DNA from 2 places in the Photobacterium sp. Alg240-V54 genome. Region 1 is predicted to be linked to the other one. Evidence: predicted binding sites of a transcription regulator. Region 1 holds the regulator's gene; the other holds the start of a gene.
The links. The regulator CRP, encoded in region 1, controls carbon source genes, mostly activating them, when cyclic AMP is high. The targets are predictions, from matches to a motif close to TGTGANNNNNNTCACA.

Region 1 (16,867 bases):
TGGTTTCTAATTGTCAGTTAGCAGGATTTCGTGCGGTTGCAGCGCCGTTAGCAGTCAATGCGCAAGGGCAAGTGGTGATGACCGCTGACGTTGCCGCTGCGCTTAATGTTGATACTGGTGATGAAGTGCGGTTAGTCGCGCAATCATAATAGGAGAGTCGCATGAGCTTATGGATCAATAATCAGTGGTTAGACGGTGCTGGTGAGCAATTTCAATCACTCAATCCTTATGATGACAGTGTGGTTTGGCAAGGTCAGGCAGCAACGATTGCACAAGTTGAAGCGGCGGTTATTGCGGCATCGGCTGCGTTTGTAACCTGGCGCAATACTCCCCTTAATCATCGAGTCCAGATCATCGAGCGTTTTGGGCAATTAGTGCAACAGCATCAATCACAGTTAGCTGGTGTTATTGCAGCAGAAACAGGTAAGCCGTTATGGGAAAGCACCACAGAGGTTGCTGCCATGATTGCCAAGGTGGCATTGTCGCTTCAGGCTTATCATGAACGCACTGGTACTCGACAACGTCAACAGGCGCAAACAACCATGGTGGTAAGACACCGTCCATTAGGGGTTATGGCTGTGTTTGGGCCGTATAATTTTCCCGCACATTTGCCTAATGGTCATATTATTCCGGCACTATTGGCCGGAAATACAGTGGTGTTTAAACCTTCAGAGCTGACGCCCAATACTGCGCAGTTGATGTGTCAATTGTGGCAGCAAGCAGGCATAAGCGCTGGTGTGATTAATTTAGTTCAGGGAGGGCGCTCGACAGGAGCGGCTTTGGCTGCCGCGAACGTGGATGGCGTTCTGTTTACCGGTAGCGCTCATACTGGGCATCTATTGCACCAGCAATTTGCAGGTCAGCCACAAAAAATGCTGGCATTAGAAATGGGCGGTAATAATCCACTGGTTATTGGCCAACAATATGGCGATCTTGATGCGGCGGTGTATACCATTATTCAGTCTGCTTTTTTAAGTGCCGGACAGCGTTGTACCTGTGCGAGGCGATTATATATTGCGGCAGGAAAAGCTGGTGATGAGCTATTAGCGCGTTTGGTAACCGTGAGCTCGCAATTGACAGTGGGTGATCCATTTGCCACGCCTGCCGTTTTTATGGGGCCATTGATATCTAATACCGCAGCCGATCAGCAGCTGGACAATCAGCAGCAATTAATCGCGGCTGGTGGCATAGCCTTGTTAGCAGCGACACGTGGCCAAGGTGCAATCGTTACTCCTGCGATTATTGAAGTCAGTGCCGTTAGTGAGCCTGCAGATGAAGAGTACTTTGGACCGTTATTGCAAGTCAGTCGTTATGATGACTTTAGTCAAGCAGTGGTCAGTGCAAATCAAACCCGTTATGGATTAGCTGCAGGATTAATATCAACAGATGAGCAGCAATGGCAGTATTTTATTGACCATATTAGAGCGGGAATTGTGAATCGAAATCGACCATTAACTGGCGCCAGTGGTGATGCGCCATTTGGTGGCCCAGGAGCATCTGGAAATCTACGCCCAAGTGCTTATTATGCCGCCGATTATTGTGCTTACCCGATGGCATCTGTTGAAGATGTATCAGTGCAATTGCCGTCTCAATTAGCGCCAGGTGTGAGCTTGAACTAAGATATATACACTGATGATGGTTTAAATAAGCGGGTAGATTATGGAATCAATTACGCAACTTTTTGATGGTTTATGGCACGACTATAGTCAACGGTTATGTCCATCAGCAGTGCAAATACAGCGCTTATTAACCGAAGATGCGGCGTTGTTAAATGATCATATTGCACTGCGCAGTTTTGGCGTACCTAAGTGTAGTTTAGCGGTTGTCGCCGCGCCGTTTATTGCTTTTGGCTACCAGCCGCAAGCGAAATACCATTTTGAGACGAAAAAACTGTACGCTGAATATTTCATGCATCCTGATCCTCAATTACCCAAAGTCTTTATTAGTGAATTACAGTTAGGCAGTTGTTCGGCAGAGTTACAACTTATGGTGCGTAGTCTGTTAGATCAAGTCGATGATGACTATTTTCGCAACCCTGATTTTGTTTATGGTGGGCGTCCATGGCAATTGGATTTTACAAGCTATCAATTCTTAGCCGCTGAAAGTGAGTATGCTGCTTGGGTTGCAGCGCATGGCTTTGGCGCTAATCATTTTACGGTCAGTATCAATCAACTTGAGCAATTTACCGATTTAGAACAGATTAATCACTTATTACGTCATAACCAGTTTGTGATTAATCAGGCTGGTGGTGAAATTAAAGGTGATGCAACAGTAATGTTAGAGCAATCAGCAACCATGGCGGATGAGGTTGGAGTGAGCTTTAGAGATGGGGTTCATTCCATCCCTGGTGGATTTTACGAATTCGCTAAACGCTACCCACAACCCAATGGTGAATTGTATAGCGGCTTTGTAACGGCGTCGGCGGATAAAATCTTTGAGAGTACCAATAGCTAGCTAGGTGTTGGTGGTGAAAGAGCTGCGATAATAAAACAGCACTTAGGCAAGTGCTGCTTAAGTGATCAGTTATCTAGCGGTGAAGCCCAAACGCCAGATTCATCAGCAGGGCAGCGACGTAATCCCGTTTGTTGCTCAAGGTAGCAGCGGCTATCGCTAAACCCTGTCATTTCAATGGTTGTTGGCTGACCCGTTAACACGCCGGGTACGGTGGTGTAACTGTTAGCTGAAAAGCGTTCAATATCCATATTGACCATCATTGATTGTTAAATCCATTTGTGATCGAAATGTAGCATGAATGAATGCGATTACAAATGAAAATTTAACAGAAATATTAACGTCATCAATGATTGCTTTTCGATGTTGGTAGATAAACGCTAAGATCAAAAAAACCGCAGGTATCAGCTGCGGTTTCATTGAGGATAACGGCGATACTAAATAATTAGCGTGTACCGTAAACCACAATTGTTTTGCCGTGAGCAGAAATAAGATTTTGCTCTTCCAGCATTTTCAATATACGACCCACTGTTTCGCGAGAGCAACCTACGATCTGGCCAATTTCTTGACGGGTGATCTTAATTTGCATGCCATCAGGGTGTGTCATTGCATCCGGTTGTTTTGCCAGATTAAGTAGTGTCTGTGCAATACGACCAGTCACATCAAGGAATGCAAGGTCACCTACTTTTTGGCTTGTCACTTGTAAGCGGCATGCCATTTGAGCAGATAGACGCATTAGAATATCTGGGTTAACTTGAATTAACTGACGGAATTTCTTAAATGAAATTTCTGCAACTTCACAAGGGCTTTTAGCACGAACCCAAGCTGTACGTTCTTGGTCTTCTTCGAACAAGCCGAGTTCACCAATAAAGTCACCCTGGTTTAGGTAAGAAAGGATCATCTCCTTACCTTCTTCATCCTTGATTAATACAGCAACAGAACCCTTCACGATGTAATACAAAGTTTCTGCTTTTTCACCTGCGTGAATTAACGTGCTCTTTGATGGATATTTGTGAATGTGACAATGGGAAAGAAACCACTCTAAAGTTGGATCTGTCTGCGGTTTACCTGGAACCATATTACTAACTTCCTCTGCATGTGTTGCCCAACAATATGTTCTGTGACGATAACTCAACAAAACTTTTTGATGGTAGGGTTATTCACTCAGCTGCTGGGCTGCAAGCTAACTTGAACTTAGTAAGAGTGTATCCTTTTTTTTAGGTTTTTTCTTGATATTGATCTAGCTGATTCACTCATTTATGAGAGATAAGTGTGCACGTGATCACATCGTTGTGAGTTAGTTACCAATAGCATAGTTTGAAGATGGATTTATTGGCTAATTGTGCCTATTTGAATACGCAACGAAATTAATATTAAACACCACAAATAACGTTTACATTGATGGTATTATCAACAAAAATAGGGCTAAAATCTAAATAATATAGCTAAAGGAGATAAAAATGCAGTCACGCGTAAAATGGGTTGAAAATATGACTTTTGTCGGTCAGTCATCATCAGGACATAGTATTGTCCTAGATGGTAATGGTGGTGATAAAGCGCCGAGCCCAATGGAATTAGTGTTAATGGCTGCGGGTGGGTGTAGCTCGGTTGATGTGGTGAGTGGGTTACAGGATCTACAGCAGCAGATTACAGGTTGTGAAGTACAAATTTCAGCAGAACGTCGTGAGCAAGCGCCACGATTGTTTACTGCAGCTAAGTTACATTTTGTGGTGACAGGTCATGATTTAAATGATGACAAAGTGAGTCAAGTAGTTGCTGATTCTCTCGAAAAATATTGTTCAGTATGTTTAATGCTGGGTAAAGGCGTCGAACTTAGTCATAGCTATGAAATTGTTATGGCATAACGCTATTTTCATTAACGGTTGCTGATAACAGCGACCGTTAATTAATACCAAGTTCAACCACTAGGCGATTTTGCCGTTTTCAATTAATTGCTCTAGTAATGGCCGCATAATTAATTCCATCGCAAAACTCATTTTTCCGCCAGGAACAACCAGCGTGTTATGGCGCGACATAAATGACCCTTGGATCATGGAGAGTAAATATGGGAAATCAACGTCTTTCAAACCGCGAAAACGGATCACCACAAAGCTTTCATCTAAACTTGGAATGCCTTTAGCACTGACAGGGTTGGAGGTATCAACGGTAGGCACCCGTTGAAAGTTAATATGAGTACGAGAAAACTGCGGGGTGATGTAATTAAGATAATCATCCATTGAGCGGACAATTGATTCCATTACTGCTTCACGAGAATGACCGCGATCGCGAGTATCTCTAATAATTTTCTGAATCCATTCTAAGTTAACAATGGGTACCATTCCAATGAGTAAATCAACATGCTGAGCGACATTAATATCGCCGTCGACGACACCACCATGTAGACCTTCATAAAATAATACATCAGTATTTTCAGCGAGCTGTTGCCACGGAGTGAACGTACCGGGCATTTGATTATAAGGCACCGCTTCATCAAAGGTGTGTAAGTAACGCCGAAACTTACCGCTGCCATCTTGAGAATATTGTTTGAAAAAGTGAGCTAATTGTTCAAAATCATTAGCTTCTGCGCCGAAATAGCTGATATGACGACCTTGCTCTTTAGCTTTACGAATTTCACAGTCCATTTCTGGACGTGTAAAACGGTGGAAGCTATCACCCTCTAGCCATGCAGCGTTAATGTCCATCATATTAAACATTTTACGAAAGGCTTCAGATGTAGTGGTTGTTCCTGCACCTGATGAACCAGTGACTGCAATAATAGGGTGTTTTACCGACATAATTCACCTTGTTGTGATTACTAGATGTTAAGAATAAAAACAGCACAGCAATGAATGTTACTACAAGTTTACATAAATGTCGGTTTTGAGTGATAAAAGTGCTAGCAAGGGCCGACTTTTATGATGAATAAATAGTGCGGCTTTTTACATTTGGTTGCGAAGTTTAATGTCGACCGATTCATGTAATTCAGAGAAAACAATCACCGCATCACCGGCTTGTAGTTGACGTCGAACATAAGCCACCTTATCGCTAAGGCTGATTTCTACTTCACCGTAATCGGTGCCTTCACGTAAAATAAATTGCTCAATAAGGTTGGTCAGTGTTTCTGGAGCTATGTCTTGCCAAGGAATAATCATTACAGCTTCTTAAATGACTAATAAAACAATAGTCGCAGTATATTCTTAAAATAGACTGAAAAGAAACGGGGTCATTATTGGTTGTGCTCAAGGGTTATGGTTGTAATTGGTGATGAAACCATTCCGGCACTGTGTGTTCAAGCCAAAAGGTCGGTTTTAAAATAGAGCCACTGACAAAACCAACATGGCCGCCTTGTTGATATAAGTTGTAGTCAATATTACTCGGTAAAGGCTGTGAAGGGATCACCGATGCAGTCATGAACGGATCGTCTTTGGCATGAATAATCCGTAGTGGCGTCGTTATATGGCTGAGCTGAGTGAGACCACTGCAACGTTGATAATAATCGTCGGCATCAATAAAACCATGCAACGGTGCAGTAATGTACTGATCAAATTGCCATACCGTATTAATAGCGTCTAATTGCTGATGTGAGATTGGCATTTTATGTTGGTGAAGGGTGATCCGTTGCGCCATGGTACGCTTCATTGAATTGAGTAAATAGCGTTGATAAATTTTAGAAAAGCCTTGTTGAATACGTGCCGAACACGAGGCTAAATTTAGCGGTGGAGAAATTGCTTGAGCGGCGATAATCTCGCTATCATCACCATATTTTGCAAGGTAGTTAATCAGCATATTACCGCCAAGAGATACACCAACTGCAATCAATGGCCGCAGAGGGAATTGTTCACGCAGCCATGTGATAAAAAAGCGGGCATCATTGATTTCACCAGAATGATAGCCTCTTGGCTGACGATTTAGCTCACCACTACAGCCTCGAAAATGCATCATTACTCCAAGCCAACCTTGTTGTTTCGCAGCATACAGTAGTCCATTGGCATAAGGGCTATCAAAGCTACCTTCTAGACCATGAAACAAGACCATCAGTGGTTTATTACCGTCTGTGGGGTTTTGTGTCCATGCTATATCGAGGAAGTCATCATCAGGCGTGATCAGCCGTTGGGTTACTGGTGTGAATAGTGGCTGACGGCGAACAAATCGAGGCAGCAAGGTTTGAAGATGCGGATTTTTTAATCCTAGCGCAGCAGTGAAAGGTTGCATGTCATATCCTTGATTCAAATAAAAACGCCGCAGCAATAAAATATCACTCCGGCGTTAAATGATCACTCAGCGTTAAGCTGATTTTCCATCTCTTCTAATTGTTCTTGCAGTTCCATCCATGCCACTTCAATGTCTTCAAGATCCGCTTTAGCATTGCCTTGGAGTTTGAGTTGTTCATTCATTTGTGCTTTGTTTTCTGGCTCGTAAATAGTGCTATCACTTAATGCCGTTTCTGCTGCCGTAATGATGTCGTTAAGCTTATCCATTTGCTTTTCAAGCTTGGTGATTTCTTTACGAATCGGTGCCGTTTGTTTGCGGAACTCAGCATCTAAACGTTTTTGTTCTTTACGTGAAGCTGCGCTGTTGTCTTTATTGGTATCCGGTTTGGCAGCCTGTTGCTCACGACGCTCATTACGTTGCTGCTCACTTAACCATTTGTGGTAATCGTTTAAGTCACCATCAAAAGGCACTACTTGGCGATCATGAACCAGATACAAATCATCTGTTGTTGCGCGAAGCAAGTAACGGTCGTGACTAACAATAACCATCGCGCCTTCATAAGATTGCAATGCAAAGGTCAGCGCTTGACGCATATCTAAATCAAGGTGGTTAGTCGGTTCATCGAGTAACAATAGGTTAGGGCGTTGCCATACAATCAGTGCTAATACTAAGCGGGCTTTTTCACCACCAGAAAACGGACCTACTTTCTCTAGCGCTTTATCACCAATAAAACCAAAACTGCCTAAGTAATCACGCAGCTGTTGTTCAGTAGAATTGGGTGCAATACGTGCCATGTGCTGCACAGGGGTATCATCAAGGTATAAGGTTTCTAATTGGTGCTGAGCAAAGTAACCAATTTTAACCCCTTGCGAGAATGCCATATCACCAGCTTTAGCAGGTAAGTCGCCAGCAAGCATTTTTATTAAGGTTGATTTACCAGCGCCGTTACGTCCCAGTAATCCAATTCGGCTTCCCGGTACTAAGTTTAAGCGGATTTTTTCTAGAATAAGTAAATCATCATAACCTGCAGCGACATGATCCATCATCAAAATGGGATTTGGCAGTGCGCTGGGTTCTCTAAACTCAAACGTAAATGGGTTATCAAGCTGTGCCGGTAGCACTTTTTCCATCCGTTCTAAGGCTTTAATTCGACTCTGTGCTTGGCGTGCTTTGCTGGCTTTATAACGAAAGCGCTCGATATATGACTGCATATGAGTCATTTGCTTTTGCTGCTTTTGGAACATCGCCTGCTGCAATACCAGTTTTTCGGCACGTTGGACCTCAAACGATGAGTAGTTGCCGGTGTAACTGTTTAAGGTTTGGTTTTCAACATGAATAATACGATTGATGACTGGATCGAGGAAATCACGGTCATGGGAAATCAGCACTAGTGTACCACGGTAGCTTTGAAGCCATTTTTCAAGCCACATTACCGCATCAAGATCTAAGTGGTTGGTTGGTTCATCGAGTAATAACAGATCAGAGCGACATAACAATGCTTGGGCAAGGTTTAAACGCATCCGCCAACCACCAGAAAACTGAGTTAAGTTCCACTGCATTTGGTGTTGTGAAAAACCTAAACCATTTAATAATTCTGCGGCACGGGCATTAATACTATAGCCGCCAATAGTGTCGATCTTTGCGTGTAATTCAGCAACTTTATTGCCGTCATCAGCCAGTTCCGCTGCAATTAATTGACGCTCTAGTTCACGGTACTCGCGATCGCCATCAATCACATATTCAATTGCTGCACGTTCAAGGGCGGGCGTTTCTTGGGCTACCCATGCTAATTCCCAATTACTTGGAAACTGACAATTACCGCCATCTAAACTGAGTTCATTTTTAAGTAATGCAAACAGGGTTGATTTACCACAACCGTTTTTACCCACAAGGCCAACTTTGTCCCCTGGGTTAATGGTAGCGGTGGCATTTTCAAGCAGAACTTTACCACCACGTAGAAGTTGGATATCTGAAAAGATAATCATCGATAGCGCCGGGGACGTGCCCGCTCCACAAAATTAAACAGGAATCATGCTCGGGAGTCTAACTCAAACTTGAACCAGTGGCTAACCTGACACTAAGTTAACCCGCTGTTGGCATGACTGTGATGAATAGCTGTCTAAAATTGAAATTATAACTAACTCACCATATTGAGTAACAATTAGGTATTATAGTTAACAATTAATGCTAATAATGATTAGATTAGTGTTACTCGGCTTATTAAATGACGTGCAAAGGACAATATGACTGATTTGAAAATATTAATTATCTTTGCGCATCCAGATCCTCAAGAGTCAATTGCTAATCAGGCCCTGTTAAGTGAAATAAAACATTTATCGCATGTCACAGTGCATGACTTATATGCCACTTACCCTGATTTTTTTATTGATGAAGAGGCTGAACGGGCATTAGTGGTTGCGCATGATGTGATCATTTTTCAACACCCCTTGTATATGTATTCTTGCCCAGCGTTACTTAAAGAGTGGCTTGATCGAGTATTAAGTAAAGGCTTCGCGCATGGAGAAGGCAAAGCCACTGAGGGCAAATATTGGCGGTCAGTGATCACCACGGGTGGTGCGGCGGAGGCTTACAGCCCTGATGGTTATAATCGCTGCAGTATCGATGACATTTTAAAACCATTTGAATTGTGCGCTGATCTTTGTCGCATGCAATGGTTATCGCCATTGGTGTTGCACTGGGCGCGGCGGATCCCTGAATCTGAGCGACAACAGCACGCCACATGTTATCGGCAGTGGTTAGTCAACCCGCATCAGCATGCTCCGCAATTACCATTAGCCGTAGGAGTAAAGCATGGATAATGATTTTTTGTTGGTGATGGTAGTCTTTTTAGCCGCTGCGATTATTGCGGTACCGTTAGCGCAACGATTGGGATTAGGCTCGGTGCTGGGGTATTTGATTGCTGGAATCGGTATTGGGCCATGGGGACTTGGATTAATTTCTGATGTTGATGCGATTTTGCATTTTTCTGAGTTTGGAGTGGTGTTGTTACTGTTTTTGATTGGTCTTGAGCTTAACCCTAAAAAGTTATGGCAAATGCGTAAACCGATTTTAGGTTTGGGTGGCAGCCAAGTGGTGATCACTAGCATTGTTATTGCGACGATTGCATTAGGCTGTAGTCGATTTTTTCCTGATCTAAGTTGGCGTGATGCGATTGTTATCGGAATGGGGCTGGCATTATCGTCAACGGCAATAGCATTACGAGTGATCGATGAACAGCAATTAAGTGGTAGCGAAACTGGCCAGTCAGGATTTGCAGTATTGTTATTTCAAGATATAGCAGTGATCCCGATGCTAGCCTTATTACCATTATTGGTCGGCAATAATAGCGGTAGTTGGCTTGATGGGGTATGGATGCTAGGAGGGATAATGACCTTCTTGGTTACCGGTCATTTCCTTTTACGACCTCTGTTTCGTTATGTGGTGATGAGTGGTGTTAGAGAATTATTTAATGTTGCAGCTTTATTGCTGGTGGTCGGCATTGCATTGATCATGCAGATGCTTGGTTTATCGATGGCATTAGGTGCTTTTCTAGCAGGTGTTTTATTGGCTGAAAGTGAATATCGGCATGAGCTTGAAATAGCAATAGAACCTTTTAAAGGCTTATTACTGGGCTTGTTTTTTATCTCAGTGGGCATGGCCGTTAACCTCGGTTTGCTATGGCAGTATCCATTACAAATTTTAGCGGCTGTTGTTGCGCTCGTGACAATTAAAGCTGGGGTGTTGTATTTATTGGCTCGTGTATTTGGTGTGAGTTCAAAATCACGAAGTCAAATGGCAGCTATTTTAAGCCAAGGTGGAGAATTCGCATTTGTATTGTTTACTACCGCAAAAACGGGGGGGTTATTAGCTGGTGAATTAGCGCCACTATTATTAGTGGTAGTGAGCTTATCAATGATGACCACACCATTGATTTTACAATTACAAAAACGTTGGTATGTCCGCAGTTTTAAAGCGGAACAAGTTCAGCAACCGCCATCAAGTGTGATTGATCGTCAGCCACGAGTGATTATTACTGGATTTGGACGTTTTGGGCAGGTGGTTGGGCGGTTACTGTTTGCCAATAAAATTAGGGTGACGGTTTTAGAACGCGATCCGAGCCAAATTCAATTTTTACGTAAGTTTGGCTATAAGGTCTATTACGGTGATGCGACCCAACTTGACTTATTACGTTCAGCAGGCGCCGATAATGCCGAAGCATTGATTATCTGTACCGATGATCCGACCGAGGTGATGGAGGTGGTAACACTTTGCCAGCAACACTTTCCGCAATTGAAATTAATGGCGCGCGCGCGCAGTCGTGTTGAAGCGCATCAATTATTAAGCCATGGGGTCGAATGCTTTTCACGTGAAACATTTGAAGGTGCCCTTGATTTAGGCCGCCAAGCCCTCATATCTTTGGGTATGCATCCCTATAAAGCGAATCGTGCTCAAGCACACTTTCGCAAAATAGACAGTCAAGCATTGCGAGATCTGCTACCTCAACATAGCGAAGAAGTTAACTTAGCCTCACGTCAAAAAGAAGCCCGTAAAGAGCTTGAAGATATTTTTGATCGTGAAATGCGTGGTGAGCAACAGCGCCATCAAGGTTGGGATTAATCAAGGAGTGATGAGCATGATCAAAAAACGATTTATTGCAGCAGCAATATGTCCTCATTGCCAAGCTGTAGATACCTTACGCTGGTGGCAACAAAATGATGTTGAACATATTGAGTGTGTCAAGTGTCAGCATCTGGATACACGTTTACCACAAGCAGTGAAAGAGAGTGAACAACTGTCTTCAACCACCAAACAACAAGTGATAGGGATTTTTAAACCAGACTAATGTGATAATGGCATCTCAATGGTATTATCCTGTATGATATGGGAACAAAAACTATCACCCCAAGCTTAAATTTTGGAGTTAACATGAAAGTCGCTAAAGACACAGTAGTAAGCTTAGCTTACCAAGTGAAAACTGAAGAAGGTATCGTTGTTGATCAATCAACAGTTGAAGCTCCTCTTGATTACCTACACGGTCATAACAACCTTATTCCTGGTCTGGAAAAAGCGCTAGAAGGTCACGTGGCAGGCGACAAGTTTGAAATCACAGTTGCTCCTGAAGAAGCTTACGGTGAGCACATGGACGAAATGGTTCAGCGTGTTCCTGCAAATGTATTCCAAGGTGTTGATGAGATCACTGTTGGCATGCGTTTCCTTGCTGATACCGATCAAGGACCAATCCCTGTTGAAGTAACAGAAGTTGACGGCGACGAAGTTGTTGTTGATGGCAACCACATGCTAGCAGGCCAAACACTAGGTTTTGACGTTGAAGTTGTTGCTGTACGCGCTGCAACTGAAGAAGAAATCGAGCACGGTCACCTACACCAAGGTGGCGGTTGTTGTGGCGGCGAAGGCGGCTGTGGCGATCACGATGACGAAGGTTGTTGTGGTGGCGAAGAGAAGGGCGGCTGTGGCTGTTCTCACTAATATTGCTTAACGCGATATAAAAAAAGGAAGCCTCGGCTTCCTTTTTTGTTTTTGATATTTTTGTTCTACTGAACCTCGACTTAATAATGCGGCGGTGGTGTTTCTTCTGACTCATCAGCCATATTAGAGGTTTGCATGCCTTTCACTTTACCGACCATAAACTTCAGTTGTACTTCCATTCGATCAATCAGGAATTGCTGCTTCGTTAACGCATCATTTAATTCATCAATGGTTTGCTCTTGAAAAGCGAGTTTCATCTCAAGTTCATCAAGACGGCTTTGCAATTGTTGTATCTCAGTCATGGGATATCTTTCAGTCGGTTGACCAGGTTTGAGCGTAACCAGCGGATGAGCCAGCGACGATGTTACCTGTAGGGCTAATAGCGACATCATACACCACTGCTGTGGCGGGTCGAGTCCCTGATAATATTTCTGCACGCCAAGAGCCGATATTTTTACCATTATCAGTACGCCATAATTCAACTCGACGAGTGGGACTTCCTGTCACTAACCATTGACCATTATTTGAAAAACGTACGCTTGAGAGTGGCGATTGACGTAATTTTACCGCTAATTGAGTGATTTTTTTGCCTGTGGTTAAATCCCAAATAATGTGATCATTGTTGCTATCAGCAGAAAAAGCCAATTTTCCATCGCGTTGTAATGCGACTTGGCTAACACGGCTGCTATGCTTGAAAGAATAGATTATTTGGCCACTGCGAGTGTCCCATAAATAGGCGTGGCTATCATTACCACCAGAAAGCGCATAATGGCCATTAGCAGAAAGAGCCACACTGTTGACGTTGTCACGATGAGCTAAAAATTCTAGACGGCGACCATCAGTCAAATCAATAAACAGTGCTTTGCCGTTGGATAATGCCAACAAGACCTCAGTACCATTATTGGCAATCGCAACATCTTGAATGGCAGCATCATCAATTGACCATAAACCTTGAGCCTGTGACCACCCCAGATCCCAGACTGCAAAATTTTGAGTTGTTGCGGTGATTGCATAACGATTGTTATCTGATATTTGACTAGTTATCACACTATTGTGATATTGATCTTGAGAACCAAAATCTGCTAACTTTTTGTTTTGCTGTAAATCCCATAGCGCGATACCTTGTAGCTTGGTGCTAACAAGAGCAAAACGGCCATCACGACTAAGGCTAAAACTGGTACTACCTTGTTGAGCTAAGTGCCAACGTTCGATTTCTGAATCAAACAACCAACAACCGCTTAAGGCAAAACTAGATAAAAATAGACTAACCGACAAAAATTTCTTGTACATTAAGCTCTGGTTCCGCTTGTTTAGGGTAACTAGATGAAAGAAAAGAATCTGATTAAATAACTGCAGTGCTAGTTTTTACAGTTACTTAATCAGACTGGTAGTAGTATATTGATATAATTTTGTTTTCATACTCATACTAATAAGCACAGTGTAAAAGTGAGGCATGACCTCAATGACTGATGGAGAAATACATGAAGCCGATTTTAAAGATGTCTGTATTAGCAGCAACAATCTTCCTTGCTGTGGGTTGTCAGGACGATAATAAAGCAGACACCAACAAGCCTGCTGAGCCTGCAAAAGTTGAGCAAACAACCGCTTCTGCTGCAGTTGCAACAACAGACGCTGCTAAAGTTGAATTTAAAACTGAAGATCAAAAAGCAGCTTATGCAATTGGTGCATCACTGGCGCAATACTTATCAGCTAACCTTGATCAACAAAAAGAGTTAGGTCTAAACCTTAATCGCCAAGATGTACTTCAAGGTGTTGAAGATGTGTTTGCAGGCAAGAGCCTTATGACCCAAGAGCAAACACAACAAGCGCTACAGTCACTTGATCAGCGTGTTGCTAAAATTGTTGAGCAAAAAGCAAAAGCTGACGCTGAAAAGAACATTAAAGTCGGTGAAGAGTACCGCGCTAAATTTGCTAAAGAAGCCGGCGTGGTAACCACTAAATCAGGCTTAATGTACAAAATTGAAAAAGAAGGTACAGGTCCTAAACCTGCAGCAACTGATACTGTTGAAGTACAGTACAAAGGCATGCTAACAGACGGCACTGTATTTGATAGTTCATACCAGCGTAACCAACCAGCAACGTTCCCACTAAATCAAGTGATTCCAGGTTGGACTGAAGGCGTACAACTAATGCCTGTAGGTTCTAAGTTTGAATTTGTTATTCCGCCACAACTTGCTTATGGCGCGCAAGCTAATCCAAGCATTCCAGCTAACTCTACCTTGGTTTTCCAAGTAGAATTACTGAGCATTAAAGGTGATAAGCAAGCGAAGCAGCCTGCTATTGAAGCAGTAAAAGCAGCAGCGACAGCAACTCCAGCGCAGTAATTTGTCAGGTTTTAGTGACAAAAAAGCGTAACAGTTGATCTAGGCCCGGCATATGTCGGGTCTTTTTTGTTCAATAATCTGATAAACTTACTGAGAAGATTTTAAATTTTATCAATTATATTGAATGCTTGTAGTGATAGATCAGGGCGATCGCATTGTAGATAAGCAGCAAAATGGAAGGTGATATCGTGATTTCAGTAGATGATTTTGGAACAGAGATAATTGTTGATAGTGACATCGTTGACAGACGAATTTTTTCTGAGCACGACGATAATATTCTGCGCGCATATGAGGCTGTCGTTGATGGTTTAGCCGCATTGATTGGACCATTTTGTGAAATTGTTCTGCATTCCTTAGCTGATTTAAATACCTCGGCAATTAAAATAGCTAATGGTCAAAATACTGGCCGTAAAGTTGGCTCACCGATCACCGATCTTGCGTTACGCTCGCTACGTGATATTCAAAATTCAGAGAGTAATTTCTCGCGTGCATATTTCACCCGCGCTAAAGGGGGAGATTTGATGAAATCAATCACTATCGCTATTCGTAATGGTGATAATAAAGTGATTGGTTTGTTGTGTATTAACGTCAATCTTGATGTGCCATTTACCCAAATTTTGCAATCGTTTATGCCAACCGATGAAGCTAAGCAAGCCGCATCAAAAGTCAACTTTGCCAGTGATGTTGATGAATTGGTCGATCAAACCGTTGAGCGTACCATTGAAGAAATTAATGCCGATAAAAATGTATCTAACAATGCTAAGAATCGTCAGATAGTGATGGAGTTGTTTGATAAAGGTATTTTTGACATTAAAGATGCGATTAATCGTGTTGCTGATCGATTGAATATTTCTAAGCACACTGTCTATCTTTATATTCGTCAGCGCAAAACAGAGGATGGTGATAAGTGAGCCTAACTTACGCCATTGTTGTTAATGGCCCCGCTTATGGTACTCAAGCCGCACGCTCTGCTTATCAATTTGCATCTACACTTATTGAGGTCGGCCATACTTTAACCCGCGTGTTCTTTTATCAAGACGGAGTGTTAAATGGTAATGCATTGACAGCACCCGCATCCGATGAATTTGATCTAGTGGCAGCATGGCAACAGTTAGCGCAGGCCCATAATGTCGAATTACATACTTGCGTCGCAGCTGCGTTACGCCGTGGTATTGTCAGTGAGCAAGAAGCGCAACAAAATCAATTACCAAACCATAACTTAGCCTCAGAGTTTGAACTAGCAGGGTTAGGTGGTCTGGCTGAGGTTTTACTTAGCACTGATCGTGTTATTCAATTTTGAGGTGAAATAAGTGAGTGACTTAGGCTTTGTGTTTCGTCAACCACCTCACGGTACGACGAGTGGTCGTGAAGGACTTGATGCATTATTAGCCGCTTCTGCGTATACCGAAGCACTGAGTGTCTTTTTTATTGGTGATGGAGTATTGCAGCTGGTGAAACATCAGCAGCCAAATGCGATTTTGAGCCGTAACTATAGTGCGACCTTTAAAATGTTGCCATTGTACGACATCGAAAATATTTATGTCTGTCAGCAGTCATTAGCTGAGCGCGGATTATGCCGTGAAGACTTATTAATTGACGCTATTATCCGTCCTCGTACCGAATTGGTGACAACATTACATGGTTGTCGTCAGATCCTTACTTTTTGAGGTATCGATGTTACATACTGTGACCCGTTCGCCATTTCAAAGCCACGCATTGGCACAATGTTTACAGTTTATTTGCCCTGGCGATGAGATCTTATTGCTTGAAGATGCTGTAAATGTCGCCGTAAGCGAAAATATTTACTTTGATTTAATAAAAAATATTGGCGTAAAAATTTATTTACTGGAAGCTGACATTATTGCGCGCGGTTTGCAGGATAAATGTGATAAAAGTCTAGATGTTATTGATTATAAAGGTTTTGTTTTTCTCACTGAACAACATGCCCAACATATGAAATGGGCATAAAAAGCCATTATTAGTAACGATATATGAACAAAAAAGTGACTGTTTAAGAAATGATCACTTAATTGATCGTTGGTTAGATCTTGACACCTTTAGGTGCGATGCCTAAAATTTCGCGTCCTCCTGTTGTTGGGAGGCAGATTTTTCACCTTACGAAAGTAACAATCAGGAGCTATTTAATGGCAACTATTAACCAGTTGGTACGTAAGCCACGTGCTAAGCAAGTTGTAAAAAGCAACGTGCCAGCACTAGAAGCGTGCCCACAGAAACGTGGTGTATGTACTCGTGTTTACACTACTACACCTAAAAAACCGAACTCAGCATTACGTAAAGTATGTCGTGTTCGTCTAACAAACGGTTTCGAAGTAACATCATACATCGGCGGTGAAGGTCACAACCTTCAGGAG
Region 2 (16,867 bases), on a different contig from region 1:
CTCAATTGAAGCTGATTGAAAGGGTAGACCAAGATAATCAATTAGGTATTTAATGGTTATGCAAGTGTGATCTGCGTCACGTTTATTGTTTTTTGTGTTAGTGAAATGAATAAAAAAAAAGCAACACCTTTAAAGAGGTGCTGCCTTATATTGTTACACAAGAGTAATGTAAAGATTATGCTTGTGGGTTATTTTGAGCGTAAACATGTGTTGCGATTGCATCCATTAAAGCTGGAGATAGGCAGTCGTAAGTGTTTAGGCCAAGTTCATTTAAACGTGCACGGATTGCAGTCATATCTTTTGGATCAGTACCTGTTTCGATGATTGAAGAAACAAATGCTGCAAACTCAGGTGCAGACCAACCTTCATCAGTAGATAGCTCTGTGTGAACAAAATCTAGACCAAAGAATGGGTGGTTAGTATTGTCGATACGACCATACATATGAACACCACACTCTTTACAAGCGTGACGCTTGATAGCTGCAGACTCATCGATAACAACAAGTTTGTCAGCATTTGCGATTACTTCAACATTGTCACGTGAAATAACAGCGATTTGTGAAAATACTGCGCCTTCTGGCTTCCAGCACTTAGAACAACCACAAGCGTGGTTATGTGCAGTTTGACCTGATAGTTTTACGCGTACAGTATTTGCTGCACAGTTACAGTTTAATACGCCACCTTGAAAGTTTTCTTTAGTTGCAGCGAAACCGTTATCAATTGCAGGGTGTAGAGATATAGACATAATTTTTCTCTTATTTAATTGTTATTAGATAATATTTATTTTGTAGGTTTATTATAATTAATTATAAACGACATTTTTAAAAGTACCGTGTTTAGTAGTACCTGTTTGAAAAATGGAAATTAATTATAATAATAATCAACGAAATATATATTTGGTTGATGCGATATATATTATGCTTAATTTCATTTTTCACAATAACGAATATTGTAATTGATTATTACTAAATAGGAACAATCAAAAATTGATAGCTCTAATAAGGCACAACTTAAAAGAGCCATTATTACAATGAAATAAAATAGCGGATATTTTATTTATTTTTACTGATATGTGCAGCAATTGCATCCATTAAATCTGGAGATAAGCAATCGTAAGCTTCTAAGCCTAATGACTCAAAACGTTCCCTAATTTCTGGCATTGACTTAGGATCAGTACCCGTTTCAATCACTGATGAAACAAACGCAGCAAAAGCAGGAGCAGACCAACCTTGCTCACTAGATAGTTCTGTATGAACAAAATCTAAGCCATAAAATGGGTGGTTAGTGTCTTCGATACGGCCATACATATGTACACCACAGTCTTTACAAGCATGGCGCTGAATCGTAGCAGCTTCATCGATAATAATCAGTTTTTTAGCATTTGCAATAACTTCAACATTATCACGTGGAATAACGGCTACTTGTGAAAATAAAGCGCCTTCAGGCTTCCAGCATTTAGAACAACCACAAGCATGGTTATGGGCTGTTTGTCCGGTTAATTTAACATTCACTTTATTTTTTCGACAATGACAGCTAATTAAACCACCTTTAAAAGTATTATCCGTTGGTTTAATTCCATTATCAATTGCTGGGTGCAATTTAATAAAAGGCGATGTTGTACCTTCAGTATTATTACCGAATAATTTAGCAAAGAATTTTATCATTATATTAATCTTATATTATATGTAGAGTAAGAGTATTAAATTCTGGTGATGAAATATCACTAGTTATATTTTAAAGTATTAAGTATTAAGTATTAAGTATTAAGTATTAAGTATTAAGTATTAAGTATTAAGTATTAAGTATGTATATTTGACTAATGAGATTAGCCAAATATACATATACTGCTAGTTACTACATTCCGTTAGGTTGGAATAGTGCTTTTAAGCGTTTAGTAATAATTAAACGTGATACAGTAAACATACCTTCAACGGTACGTTGGTGTAGACGGAAAATAGTATCGTAAAGACGACGAATAAGGCGTCCTTTAAATACCAAGTTGTTTGCCATCTTTGACTGAGGAGCAAATGAACCTACAGCAAAGTGATGACCAACTGCGACAACCATACCACCATCTTTAAATTCAAAGTCAGTCAGTTCTTTACCACGTAATAAGCCAGTTAAACTTTTGCTTAAATGCACAGCTGCACGGTTTGCCGCTTGTGCTTTTGGCGGAACAAAACTGCCATCAGCTTGTGGAATTGATGCACAATCACCTAAAGAGAAAATGCTATCGTCAATTGTTGTGGTTAAATTCGCATTCACCATAATTTGGTTCATACGGTTATATTCTAAACCACCCAGTCCTTTAAGCCATTCTGGTGCTTTTACACCTGCAGCCCAAAATTGAATATCAGCTTCTAATGGCTGATTATCAGCAGTGACCATACCATGTTCTGATACTTTACTAATTCGAGTATTTAAAAGTACATTAATATTGGTACGTTGTAGCTCTTTTAATACTTTAGCTGACATTTTTTGTGGGCTATTTGGTAACACACGATCTGCAGCTTCAATTAAATTGATTGTTAGTTTAGCTGCATTGTAACGTTGTAATTTATGGCTTACTCGTGCAAGTTCAGCTGCAAGTTCAACACCTGTTGCGCCAGCGCCTACAATATTTACAGTGCGATCACTACCTTCACGTAGCAAGTGACTGATTTTGTTCCATGCATGACGAGCTTGGCTTGCCGAATCAAGGAAAATACAGTTATCACGAGCACCGCTAGTATTAAAGTCGTTACTTACTGCACCAACAGCGACAACAAGGTAATCATATTTTACCGCTGCTTCTGTGCCATCGTTACGGCGAACACTAAGCATTTTATTTTCACGGTCAATATCAGTCATTGCTGCTTGATAATGTTGGTAACCATTAATTGCACCATGGGTGAAATAGCAAACTGAATCTAACTCGCGATCAAAGGTACCTGCAGCAATCTCGTGTAAGCGGGGTTTCCAATAGTGATCCGTTTCTGGTTCAACCAGAATAATTTCATGTTTTTTACGGTTAGCTTTTGCTAACAAAGTCGATAGTTCTATACCGGCAGCACCGCCACCTACAATAACGATTCGTGACATAACGAATACCTCAAAAAGTGAACCCTAGATATCATTCTCAGGGGATGGTCTTCCATCATTAAATTGATGAGCTGATCCGTTGCTACAAAATGACTTTTTATTAGCCACAACACGCAGGGCGGCTACCTGATATCTTATGTGTGATGAATTTCTTTGATATAAGACAATTAAATCAGTCAAAATTCAAGTTCTGTGAACTCGACACGGGTATTTTTTTTAAAATATCACTGTTGTGCCATTGGTGACCATTATATTCCAAACATATTTAATGACAATGGCGTCAAAAAACAAATGACCTTTACATGTTGGTAATAATGGTGCGAAAAAAAATGCACTTGTAATTATTAGTAACAATTATTTACTGGTAAGGTGTTGATTTGTATGTATCCGAATAATGTGCATAACTATACAATTGTAAGTAGAAAACGAATGACTAAAGCGAAGGGAAAAAGAGGGCGTATTCTTATAATTTGGGAATGTTAACGCAGATTAGAAAAGTAACAGTAAGTATTAAGCATGAGCAAAACTGCTCATGCTTAAGTAAGGCGGTAATTTAAAATGATTCTATGTCAGTAAATTGCCCTTGCAACCAGTGAATTGCTGGACTTAATTGAGAGCCAATAGGGTAAATAAGAGAAGCCGACCATACATTACTGGTAATTTTACTGAATGAAAGATTAAGTTTCTTTAGCATTTCATTCTTAAGATCATGTTTTAATACAAAATCAGGTAAGCAACAAATGCCAATATCTTCACGGCATAATGACAAAATAGTATGGATATCTTCAACATGCCATAATTGTAGTGCTGCTTTTGCTTCATCAAATGGCAATGAATCTAAAGATGCAGGGATCAATAGACGTTGCTGACAAAAATCTTGGTAGCTTAATGTTGTTGCACCCGCATTATATTTATCAAGGTACGATTGAGTCGCTACCCAGCTAACATTAATATTAAATGCTTGGGTGTACTCTAGGTTAATTTTATTTTCGTGATCAAAAATACCTAATGCAATATCAAGATTTTTAGCTTTGATTTCTTCCGCTAAACGCTTACTGTTTTGCTGCATAATAAACAATTCAATATTTGGCAAATCAGAAGATAATCTTTTGATTATTGAAAGTATTTTTTCATTACAAACCAGTGGATCAATACCGACTTTGATTTTCACATCATTCATGTGATAAATAGATAATGAACGCTCAAGGAATGTTTGATATTGCGCCATCATTATTTTGGCATTTTTTAATACGTGCTCACCTTTTTCTGTTAGGCGAGGGCATTTGCTTGAACGATCAAAGACTTGAAATCCTAAATCAATTTCAAAGTTTTGGATAGTGAGGCTAACTGCAGCTTGGGTTTTATTCAGCTGTCGTGCAGCAGCACTAAACGAACCATATTCGGCAGCAGCAATAAATGAGCTAAGAGTTTCAATCTTTATATTCATTTTTTAACGATTCATCTTATTTTTATAATGGGTAATAGGTCATATCTTATCGTTCGACATAAGAATAACGACATTGGTGTTGCTCTAATATAACTAAAACCTATACCTAAAGACAACTATTAGTGTTTTTTATATTGATATTTATTATATTTATGGCTTTGGTAGCATTTGACAAAATTTAGCTTATACGTATTTTTATTTTATTAGTTGATATAAATCAGTCGCTAAAGGATATACCTAGCGGCATACCCTTAATGTTTAGCCAATAAATTTAGTGATAAAGCCGCTAATATTAGAAAGGCTTGCTAGGCTCATAATAAGGACAATAGTGACACCAATTATCGTAAGGTAGAGTGGATGCTTGTAGGTTCCTACGATATTGGGATAGCGTGTAGCGCCAAGTACTGTTGCAAGTACGATAGGTAAAATGATGCTGTTAACAAGTCCAGCGAGCATTAGTAATAGGATTGGCATATTCATTAATACAGTGCCGAAGGTAGTGAACATGATAAACCCAACACACCATGATTTTTCATTACGTGCAACAACGGGGAAAAGGGTTTTTATCAGTGATATTGCCATATATGAGTTGCCAACCACCGAGGTAATTGAAGCGACAAATAATACCAATCCAAAAATAAAGTAACCAATATCCCCTGCACCATGACGAAACGCATCTGCTGCAGGGTTTGATGGATCTAATGTTACTCCAGTAGTGATAACCCCTAATACTGCGCAAAATAATAAGATACGAATAATGACCGCAATAGAAATACCGGCCCATGCGGTTTTGGTAACATTGTGGGTATTTTCAATGCCAGTTAAGTTCACATCTATTAAGCGTTGTGCGCCGGTGTAATAACCGCCGACGGCGCCACCGACGATAGTTAATGTTGGTAATAAAAGATTTGAAAAATCGGAAGGTGCTATCGCAGCGACCACTGTTGGTGCGAGTGGTGGTAAATTGGTGAGTGCAACATAAGCAATTAATACGATCATTAATAAGCCTAAGTAACGCGCCATTTGATCCATACGTTTAGATGCATTATGAACAATGAATAACAGACTACCAATGACTCCTGTAAAAATGGCTCCCCACGTCGTATCCAGTCCTGTGAGAACATTCATGCCAAGTGCTGAGCCACTGACGTTGCCAAAGTTAAAAGCAACGGCGCCAAGTGCTAATAGGATACCAATAAAGTACCCCATTCCAGGTGCTACCTTATTTGCAATATCTTGAATTCGTAAGCCAGAGACGCCAACGATACGCCATAAGTTCATGACAATACCAAAAGTAATAAACATTGAAGCAAAAACAGGAAAAGCCATATCAATGTTATAGATATTGGTAAATACAGCGGTTTGCGTTAAAAAGCCAGGGCCAACAGAGGTCGTCGCCATTAAAAAGGCAACACTTAAAATGGCTTTATTTTGCCAGTTAGTGTGGCGTGGGGAAGTTGTTGTGGTTAGTGTGTCAGTTTGCATTATCAATCCCAAAATCAAAGTCTCTCATATTTATAAAAATAGAAAGACAACTGATAGGATCAGCTGCATTATGGGATGATACATTTGATGACAAAAGCAATAAAATGTAATCGATTGCTTTGGTTGGCGCGGATAATAGAGATAGTTATTGGGAGTGTCAATAGTCTTTTTTTAAACAATAAAAAAAAGCCCTATTCTTGTAAAAAGATAGAGCTTTAAGGTATTTTTTAGGTCGTGTTATTTCTCTGTGGTATGAATGGCTGCTTTAAGATCATCTGGATTTAAATCAGCGCGATCAAACTCTTGAGAAGCTGGCATACGTAAGTGGAAATCTTTAAAGATCTCAACTTCAGCAGTACCTTCAGTTAAAATAAAATCACTTACATGACCACCTTGAGTGCGATCGTCACTAATAAAGTGGAAATGGAATCCTGGAACGTTAATACCGATCATGTATTCAGGGATTTTAAAACCAATCATGACACCAGAAACATGGGTCATTTCAGCAATTGGCTGATGCTTTACTACCTCTACCATGGGCGGGTAAGGGCGATGCTGTGCAGGTACTGTACGGGTTTTAACGTATGAGAATTTGCCGGTTAAACGGATCGCATTAATGGCGTTATTAGCGACAAAATCTTTTTCTAAGCAGGCTTCAAACTCAGCTTTGGTTAGCTCAATAAGACTGATAGTGTCTGTTGGCTCGAAATTAACTACGCCAGCAAATGGTGTCGTAATATCATGGTTGACAAGATGTACATCGCCAGTACTGGTGAGTTGATATACATCATCACCTAATACAATCATCTCGCCGTCAAGATCATTAAAAGTACCAATACCAAAATTACCATGATCCAATAATTGACCAATTGTAAAATCACCTTGGTATAAACCTGCAATTAAGGCACTCATCATTGAGGTTTGATAAAACGTTTTGCCGCTATTTTGATAACTCATGATGTATTCCTCTTAATCTTGTTGGCAAGGGTGAAGTTGATCAAGTAGACGGCTGTTATCGCGGTAATCAACATTAACATTAACCAATACTGGACCACTTAATGCCATTGCTTTGCGAAGTACTGGCTCGATGTCATCAGCATTATTAATTGCCAAGCCATGTGCACCAAAACTTTCTGCATACTTAACAATATCTGGACCGATAAAACTAACGGCACTTTCACGACCATATTTTTTCAGCTGCTGAATTTTAACCATGTCGTAGCTATGATCTGTCCAAACAAAGTGAACAATATTACATTTATGACGAACAGCAGTTGCCAATTCCATTGATGAGAATAAGAAACCACCATCACCAGACATTGAAATAACTTTTTCATTTGGCGTTAGTAATGAAGCGGCTATCGCCCAAGGTAAGGCAACCCCTAGCGTTTGTTGACCATTGCTAAATAACAGCCGACGTGGTTCAAAAGCGTGGAAATAACGCGCCATCCAAATGTAGATAGAACCTACATCACAACATACAGTTGTATCATCACTCACAAATCGACGTAGATCATGTACAAAACGCAGTGGGTGGACACCCATTGATGAAGTTTTGTTAACACCCATACGCATAATATGTTGTAAGTCTTGACGCAAATCTTGTAGTTTTTGATTATTTTCAAGAGGTTCGCGTTGATCTAATTCTGCTGCAATAGAATCAACAGAAACGGCAACATCGCCAACAACCTCACAAATTGGATTATAACTAATCTCTAAATCTGCTTGCTGGTAGCCAATATGAATAATCGGTGTTTTACCGTCTTTATTCCATAAAATAGGATCATATTCGATTGGACTGTAGCCAATTGTGATTATTAAATCAGCATTGTTTAATGCGATATCACCCGGTTGGTTTTTAAATAAACCTACACGACCAAGGAAACAATCATATAAATCATGTGAAATCACGCCAGCAGCTGCAAAGGTGTTAACTACCGCTATTTTTGTTTGTTGTAGCAATTGGCGAATAGATGCTGTTACAAAAGGTTGGCTGGCATCCATACCCAATAGTAATACTGGATTTTTTGCCGCATTAATACGATCGGCTGCTTGGCGAATAGCTTGAGGGTGCGCACCACCAAATAAAATAGGCTTAGGTTGCTGTACAGGAATAAACGGGATCTGATTGGTTAGCACATCTTGAGGTAAGCTAACAAAACTAGCCCCTTGAGTAGGTTGCTCTGCAATACGGAATGCTTTATGAACCACATCAGGGACTGAGGCACTGTCCATTACTTCGGCTGAGAACTTAGTAATAGGATTAAACAGTGAACGTGTATCCATTGATTGGTGCGTATTATGAGAATACATCGAAAGCGGGACCGCACCAGCCAGTGCTACAACAGGGTCGCCTTCACTATTTGCTGTTGCAACACCAGTAACAAGATTCGATGCACCAGGACCTGATGTAGCAAGACAGATACCCGCTTTACCTGTTAAACGTCCAGTTGCAGCTGCCATGAACGCGGCATTTTGTTCATGGTGACAAATAATGATTTCAGGGCCGTTATCACATACAGCATCAAAAACTGAATCGATTTTAGCACCAGGGATACCAAAAATATGTGGAACATCGTGTGCGTTTAGAGTTTCAACGACAAGCTCGGCACCTGAAATGGTTTTATTTAACATATAAGCCTCATGGTTATAATTATTAATCGGCTCAGGACATGTTTTCGCTAAATCGAATTTTATGTGATGAGTGGCACAAAATTTAAATTATTTATCATACAAATTAAAGAGGCTAAAATTGGAAGTTAATATTTCTTATTTAACCGTGGGCAGTGTAATTAGTTGCATTTTGATGGTGAGGAAGAAGGAAATCCAGATTGGAAGGGAAAATCATGTGGCAAGATAGAACAGGGGCTTCAAAAAGAAGCCCCTAATCATTAACGGAAGTGTTTATAGCATGATGTTTGCAATGAGTGCTGATAACACACTAACTAACGTTGAGCCGTATAGTAGACGCAAGCCAAAACGCGCAACCATATTACCTTTTTCTTCATTCACCCCTTTTACTGCACCAGCAATAATACCGATAGAACTAAAGTTCGCGAATGAAACCAGGAAGATTGAAACCGTACCAACGGTATGTGCCGATAAGCTTCCCATTTGTTTTTGAAGGTCCATCATAGCAACAAATTCATTGGTCACTAATTTAGTTGCCATGATACTGCCTGCTTGTAACGCTTCATGAGCAGGTACACCCATAAGCCATGCAACAGGATAGAATAAGTAACCAATTAGGTTTTGGAAACTGATACCAAAAGCAGCATCAAAGCCCGCATTAATCATTGAGATTAGTGCGATGAAGCCAATTAGCATAGCAGCAACAATAACGGCAACTTTAAAGCCCATTAAAATGTATTCGCCTAGCATTTCAAAGAATGTTAATTTTTCACTACTTTCAGCCGCCATCATTTCATCGATATCCATCTCAGCTTCATGATCATAAGGGTTGATGATAGAAAGAATGATGAAAGTACTAAACATGTTAAGGAACAATGCTGCTACTACATATTTAGGGTCAATAAGTTTCATATATGAGCCAACGATAGACATCGAAACTGTCGACATTGCAGTGGCTGCAAGGGTATACATACGACGCTCAGACATACCGCCTAAAATATCTTTATAAGTAATAAAGTTTTCAGATTGGCCAACCATTAATGCACTAATTGCGTTAAATGATTCAAGTTTACCCATGCCGTTAACTTTAGACAGTAAGAAACCTAAGGCTTTGATAATATAAGGCAATACTTTTATATGCTGTAGAATACCAATTAATGCAGAAATAAAGACAATTGGCATTAATACACTAAGGAAGAAGTTAAAATCATTGTTATTCGATAAATTACCGAACACAAAATTAGTACCATCAGCAGCAAATGCAAGCAGACCATTAAAGGCGTCAGCAAATTCTTTAACTATGCCAGTACCCGCTGATGAATTAAGTAAAAAGTATGCTAATGCTAATTCAATAATAAGCAGTTGAAGAATATATCGATATTTAATGTTTTTACGGTTATTACTAGCAAGTAACGCTAATACTGCAATAACGACTAACCCGAGTATAAAATGTAGATAGACCATATTGGATTGTGCTCAGTGTGATTATTATCTGTTTATGTGGTTATGCTGAACGATTTCATTCTCAGATAAAGTGATATATATCGCATTTTTAATCCAGTGCTTTTTTTTGCAATTGACAAGAACTTATTTCTCGGAATTACGCAATCGCTTGCTATTTTTAAAAATCCGACGCTAGATATGTTAAAAATCATCTTTTCGAAGTAAGAGTTATCATTGATTATGATTTTTTCTGTGATCTAAGTAGTAGTATAAGCGTCATTTATCCTTTGTTTTTTAATTGTTAATGTCATAGATGGGGGGATTTTGTTAAAAATAATGAAGATAGGTTTGAAGGAGAATAGTGTGAGCTTAAAGGGTAGGGTATATTTGTCGAGTCAATATTACAATTTAACATTGTAAAGATGATGCGTTGTTGTTAGCGGCATTAATTTACATTAAGACTAAATAATAGGATGATATTTACTCTATTTTTATTGTAATTGGTAATGTAATGAAAAAATCATCTAAAAACCGTAAATTATGGTATTTCCAGAAGCAAGAACGTCGTACTAAGCATTTATCTATCCCTAACTTAAAAGCATAATATAACATTGCATGTTAGGTGCGCACTTATATTACATTCATAACATTACTATCGATATAGGTTATTTAAATAAGACTGAACCATCAAATCGATATGGTGGAATAAACGGTCGAATACCAGAGTCACGAAAGCGTTTTAGTTTCATTATTTGCTTATAGACAATGAAATAACGATTAATATTATTAACATAGACAATAGGCTGTAATCCAATATGTTTACGAGTAATAAGCTCGACATTATTAAACCAAACATTAGGGTTATAGCCTTGCTCTTTAGCATACCGTCGCATTTTATTGATATTACCTGGTCCTGCATTATAAGCGGCTAATGAGAGGTAAATTTTATTGTCATAATCGATTTCATTGCTACTAAAATACTGATCTTGTAAGAAACGCATATATTTAATACCTGCGTGAATATTATTGGTTGAGGTATAAATATTAGGAATATCAACATTAGGATCACGCGCAGTACTAGGTAATACTTGCATTATACCTACGGCTCCTTTATTTGAGACTTTATGTTGATTCAACCCAGATTCTTGAAACCCTTGTGCCATCAACATTAAATAATCAAAATCGTATTGTTTTGAGTAACGGAAAAAAGTGTGTGATAATTTTTCCATTCGGTCAATATTGTTAGGATCAAGCAGAGTATCAAGCCAACGATGATTTTCTAAATATTTGTTATAAATCATATTGCCTATTAATGTGCCTTCCTTAACGGTATTAATATATTGATTAACTAAAGTCATCAGCTTAGGACTATCTTTACGCATTGCCCATGCGATCTCACCATTGTTACGTAAAACAAAGCGATCATTTACTCGAATATTTTTTAAAATTGGTAGCCAAATTTTTAATTTATGATCGTCAATGACCGTTGCATTTAATAAGTCTAAATTTATTAATTCCAATAATTCATAGTCTTGTAATGTTTCATCAATAAAGAATATTGATGCGATTGGTAAATTTTGCATCCTCAATTTATTATTAACTTTAAGTAAGCTTTGGTAGTAACTTGAACTTTTTCTGATCCATATAGTTTGACCACTTAAATCAGTTACCTTATTGAAGGCGAGCTGTTTTTGATTATTAATTAAAACTTCTGAAATCTTACTTAATACTGGTTGACTAAAAGCGACTTGCTTTTTGCGCTCAGTAGTAATGGTAATATTAGCTACGGCTAAGTCGCCTAATCCACTAACAATATAAGGCAGCAAGTTGTCACGGTGGACAGGAATAATTTGTAAATGTAACGTTGGGTGACTTTTATGAATGTTTTTTTCAAAGTGTTGTAATAAATCAGCAATAATGCCTTTAGTGATACCATCCTCGATGTAATAAAAACCTAAATCTGCTGCGACCAATACTCTCAATACTCGCTTTTTTTCTAATACAGCTAAATCACCGGTATATTTAGTACCGCTCAGAGGAGCAAGTTGAATTGAATAGCTCTGAAAACTTATGAATAACAGACACAATATTACTAATTTGTATTTATGTTTAATGAAGTACGGTATCTTGAACATAACTTACCTGCCAGACCTAAGTAAACGTAAATTAATAGGTTTGGAGTTAATTATGGTTGTTAATCGTAAAAAATGCTTATTTATATCGCTATTTTGTATGATTTATACTGATTTTTCATATGTTAAAGATAGTGATATGATAGTTAATTATTGCTTCATTATATTGTGATTTTTATGGGTAACTAATTAATAATGAAAAGAATTCTAATAGGATTGTTAGCTGTGTTATTACTGTCATCATGCAGTGTGGCAGCTACTTATTTTGTGCGGAATACCCTTTATGTAGATATTTTGGCATATATGCCTAAAAAGCTAAGCGAGACATCAGGGTTAGCCATCATTGATGGTGATATTTGGACTCAGAATGATACTTATGGCCAAAATAAAATATATCGATTAAATAATGATTTAACAGGTATTGCTCAGACAGTTAAAATTAATAAAAGTCTTAATCGTGATTGGGAAGATTTAGCGCAAGATCAGCAATATATATATATTGCTGACATTGGTAATAATCTTGCGAGACGTAAAGGCGGCTCTATTTATAAAGTCGACAAAAGTCAGCTTCATCATCAAAACAATGTCACACCAACAGCAGTATTAAATTTCCAATATGCTGATTTTAAAAAAGGTTGGTTTAATAAGCATAATTTTGACAGTGAAGCGATTACTATTGTCGGTGATCAGTTGTGGTTGTTTACTAAAAACTGGGAAAATGAAAACACAAAATTGTACCGTTTAGACACATCCACAGTAGACCAAATGCAATATGTTAAACCTGTAGCGGAATATCCAAGTAAAGGTCTTATTACTGGAGTTGATTATGATCCACAAACGTCAACCTTAGCCTTCATTGGTTACCGTAAAAATATGTATTTAGGTTACTCATTCATTTGGCTGGTAAAAGTGAAGAATAACGAGCCAGATTGGTCAACAGGCATTTATAAACGGTTAGGTATTTATTCACAGTGGGAAGCTATTCATTGGTATGGTGAGGGAAGATTATTGATTACTGCTGAGAAAAACCCATTGAACAAAGCTATGATCGGTATAGTTGATGTGCAAAAGCTACTAGAGACGGGTGAATAGCAATGGATTATCTGTTATTCTGCGCCGATAATTTCGCTGTGATTATTGCAACCACAGCATACTAAATTGGATAAATTGTGACTAATAACGATGTTTTGCGCCGTGTTCGCTATACTTTTGATTTAAATGATAGCGAGATGATCGCTATTTTTGCAGCAGCTGATTGTGAAGTAACACGTGAGCAAGTGTGCAGCTGGTTAAAAGCGGATGATGCTGAAGGTTATAAAAGTTGTTCTGACGAGCAAGTTGCCACTTTCTTAAATGGTTTTATTAACCAAAAGCGCGGCAAAAAAGAAGGTGTTCAACCAGCACCAGAAACAAAAATCACAAATAATATTATTTTTAGAAAATTACAAATTGCACTTAATCTTAAAGCAGACGATGTGCTTGATTTGTTTAAATTAGTTGATTTTCGTTTAAGCAAGCATGAATTAAGTGCTTTCTTCCGTAAAGTAGATCATAAACACTACCGTGATTGTAAAGATCAAGTATTGCGTAATTTTTTACAAGCATTACAGATCAATCATCGTGGCGTAGAATCATTAGAAGAAACGACTGACGAGAAGTAATTGTCTGCGTTGATTTGACTATTAGAAGCAGCTTCCATTGAAGCTGCTTTTTTGTTGGCTGTAATATGGTAATAAATATTAACCATTGTGTTTCGAAATATTTACTAACATATTTATCAATTTATTGGTTGGATTAATTATATTCATCAAAGAAAAAAATCGCTGAATTTGTAAGCTATTCACTTCTGTCATAAATATTGAGTCAGTGAGCTTATGAAAATTATGGATAATTTACACCACCCACGTATTGGTATCATTGGTGGTATGGGCAACGAAGCTATGGTCGATCTGATGCTAAAAATGGCATCGTTACCAGCACAAAGAGACTACCAATTTGTTGCTTTTGGTAATGCACGTTTGGCCTATAAACCTCAAGAAGTGATGCAACAATGGCTACCGACTGATATCCCCGAACTACGTAAATATGATACAGCTGCCTATACATTACGCTTAATGCAATATTTAGCCGTTGATCAGCTTGGTTTGGCATGTAATAGCGCTCATGAATTATTTCGTCGTATTTTACCAAATATACCAGTGACTTTTGTTGATATGATTAAACAGACCGCAACGTCGTTACAAGGCTGTCAAGAGTCGGTATTAGTGATGGGGGTGAGCAGTCTTATAGAATCAAAATTATATCAAATAGCCTTAACTGAAGAGGGAATTAAAGCCACGCAGCCTTCTGCAGATAATCAAGCTAAGATAATGGAAGCCATTTACAATCCCAGTTTTGGTATTAAAACTGCTAAAATAACCCATCAAGCAGAAACACTATTATGTGAAGTGATACGTGATGAGATAGTCAAGCAAGGCTGTACTAAAGTAATATTGGGCTGCACTGAATTACCGTTAGCTTTAACAGCTATTAGTTGTCAGCGATTTAAAGCACAAGGGCTATTACCTGAAAATGTTGAAGTGATTGATGCATCGATGGCGTTAGCGCAGGCATTAGTGTCAATTCAAGGCCAAAGTGACGCGTTAATTCAACCTTTGGCAACTTATCAAGGACAATACTTAGATTGGGCACAACCATTAGCGTTTAAAGTATCATCATTAGTTGAGGCAATAGCGATTCAACAGCGCATTTTTGATTATACGGTAGACTATTTAACAGAGCGTAATCAAAGTCTTGCTGGAAGCTATTTTCATTTACCAACATTATTTTTTTCAGCGCCAGCCGCGGATATTGAGCATAAGCTACAGGCGTTAGGTATTGATGTTTATTGTGGCATTAATGCGTTAGATGATATTATTGAGGATAAATTAGCTCAGTATTATTCTGATTTTGAATAATATTTAGTTAAATAAAACGAGGCAGAGAATAGTATCTACCTCGTTTTTAATTTTGAAAAGTAGCTTATAACGTGATTGTTTTGGTCATACCTACAGCGGCATGTCCTTCCATATTACAAGAAAATTCTATCTTGTTACTGCCGTGAAAATGCCATAATACTTGTTTGGCTTTTCCTGGTGCGACCGTTACTGCATTGCCATGCTCTTTATGGTGATCTTTTCCAATTTGTCGAGCTTGTGCTTGCTCTTGGGGAGAGCCAATTGCAAATTCATGTGCCATTTTTCCTGTATTCATTACTACAAATTGCACCACATCGTTAGGCTGAATATCGGCTGCTTCTTTAACGGTAATCGTCATATCGTCAGCAAGGGTGACATAAACCACTTTGTCGGGTTTTGAACCTATCGCAGGCATACCTACCTCAGATATGCTTTTCATATTCATCATCTGATGGTCCATTTTAGTGGTGTTCATTTGTGAGTGATCCATACTACTGTGATCCATAGCAGCCATAGTCGTGGTGGTTGTTAAGGCCAATAGTAAACTAAGTAGTGTTTTTTTCATGACTCATTCCTTTGTGATTGAAGATGAATTAATGACGGTTGTGCTAAGTTCGCGACTTTTCCAAAGTTTAAAGATGGCAGGTAACACTAATAATGTTAGTAAAAGCGCTGACGCCATTCCGCCAATCATTGGTGCGGCAATACGTTGCATGACTTCAGAGCCAGTACCTGAACCATACATTATCGGAATCAAACCAATGGTAACGGTCAGTACGGTCATCATTACGGGACGGACACGTAATCCCGCACCGTCACTGATTGCTTGCTGTAAATCTATTGCAGTTAATGGACGCTGCTGATCTTGTGCATCTTGTTTTTTAAATGCCCATGACTGGTTTAAGTACACCAACATAATCACCCCTATTTCAACTGCGACACCAGAGAGTGCGATAAAGCCAACCCCAACAGCAATAGAGAAATTAAATCCCAGTATGAGCATCAGCCATAAACCACCTACCATCGCTAATGGTAGGGTTGCCATAATAATGAAGACTTCTTGTACACGGCGGAAACTGAAATAAAGCAGCAGCATAATAATGGCAAGAGTAATTGGGGTAACAATACTCAAGCGTGCTTTTGCTCGTTCCATATATTCATATTGACCTGACCATGCCAATGAGTAACCAGCGGGCAGTTTTAATTGTTTGGCGACCACTTGCTGTGCTTCGACAACATAAGAGCCTAAATCACGCTGTTCAATATCGACAAACACCCATCCATTTGGACGTGCATTTTCAGTTTTGATCATTGGTGGTCCATCTTCGTAACGAATATCTGCAACATCAGCCAGTGCTATACGGGCACCATTGGGGGTAATCAATGGTAGATCTTTTAATTTTGCTGCTGAATCACGGTAAGATTGTGGGTAACGCACATTAATAGGGTAGCGTTCTAGACCTTCAATGGTTTCACCAACGTTCATTCCGCCAACAGCAGTAGAGACTATCTGTTGAATATCTTTAATAGCTAACCCATAACGCGCAGCTTGACGACGATTAATATCAATAGTGATATAACGCCCTCCAGCAACGCGCTCGGCATAAACAGAGGTTGTGCCTTTGATGTTATTTAAAATAGGCTCTAGCTCTGCGCCGATCTCTTCGATCACTTTAAGATCTGGGCCTGCA

Region 2: a site for CRP is predicted at 10,178-10,193, ahead of G6R09_RS11800 (NupC/NupG family nucleoside CNT transporter). Genes of this name have one in related genera too.

Annotation. Positions count from the first base shown of each region.
Region 1 is NZ_UNRL01000005.1:193,689-210,555, forward strand. It holds gene astA (arginine N-succinyltransferase) at 1-149, shown strand, start outside; gene astD (succinylglutamate-semialdehyde dehydrogenase) at 162-1,619, shown strand; gene G6R09_RS14380 (DUF1338 domain-containing protein) at 1,660-2,454, shown strand; gene G6R09_RS14385 (hypothetical protein) at 2,520-2,714, opposite strand; gene crp (cAMP-activated global transcriptional regulator CRP) at 2,897-3,529, opposite strand; gene G6R09_RS14395 (OsmC family protein) at 3,912-4,316, shown strand; gene G6R09_RS14400 (phosphoribulokinase) at 4,377-5,246, opposite strand; gene G6R09_RS14405 (YheU family protein) at 5,391-5,603, opposite strand; gene G6R09_RS14410 (hydrolase) at 5,698-6,663, opposite strand; gene G6R09_RS14415 (ABC transporter ATP-binding protein) at 6,726-8,648, opposite strand; gene kefG (glutathione-regulated potassium-efflux system ancillary protein KefG) at 8,907-9,482, shown strand; gene kefB (glutathione-regulated potassium-efflux system protein KefB) at 9,475-11,280, shown strand; gene G6R09_RS14430 (YheV family putative zinc ribbon protein) at 11,297-11,506, shown strand; gene slyD (peptidylprolyl isomerase) at 11,590-12,150, shown strand; gene G6R09_RS14440 (SlyX family protein) at 12,231-12,452, opposite strand; gene G6R09_RS14445 (WD40 repeat domain-containing protein) at 12,463-13,440, opposite strand; gene fkpA (FKBP-type peptidyl-prolyl cis-trans isomerase) at 13,632-14,495, shown strand; gene G6R09_RS14455 (transcriptional regulator) at 14,684-15,406, shown strand; gene tusD (sulfurtransferase complex subunit TusD) at 15,403-15,795, shown strand; gene tusC (sulfurtransferase complex subunit TusC) at 15,806-16,162, shown strand; gene tusB (sulfurtransferase complex subunit TusB) at 16,170-16,463, shown strand; gene rpsL (30S ribosomal protein S12) at 16,640-16,867, shown strand, end outside.
Region 2 is NZ_UNRL01000004.1:758-17,624, forward strand. It holds gene gfa (S-(hydroxymethyl)glutathione synthase) at 176-745, opposite strand; gene gfa (S-(hydroxymethyl)glutathione synthase) at 1,053-1,664, opposite strand; gene G6R09_RS11775 (NAD(P)/FAD-dependent oxidoreductase) at 1,855-3,081, opposite strand; gene G6R09_RS11780 (LysR family transcriptional regulator) at 3,635-4,528, opposite strand; gene G6R09_RS11785 (NRAMP family divalent metal transporter) at 4,787-6,013, opposite strand; gene budA (acetolactate decarboxylase) at 6,251-6,970, opposite strand; gene alsS (acetolactate synthase AlsS) at 6,983-8,647, opposite strand; gene G6R09_RS11800 (NupC/NupG family nucleoside CNT transporter) at 8,918-10,108, opposite strand; gene G6R09_RS11805 (lytic transglycosylase F) at 10,753-12,222, opposite strand; gene G6R09_RS11810 (lipoprotein) at 12,415-13,311, shown strand; gene G6R09_RS11815 (DUF1456 family protein) at 13,389-13,880, shown strand; gene G6R09_RS11820 (aspartate/glutamate racemase family protein) at 14,094-15,176, shown strand; gene G6R09_RS11825 (copper-binding protein) at 15,241-15,741, opposite strand; gene G6R09_RS11830 (efflux RND transporter permease subunit) at 15,745-16,867, opposite strand, start outside.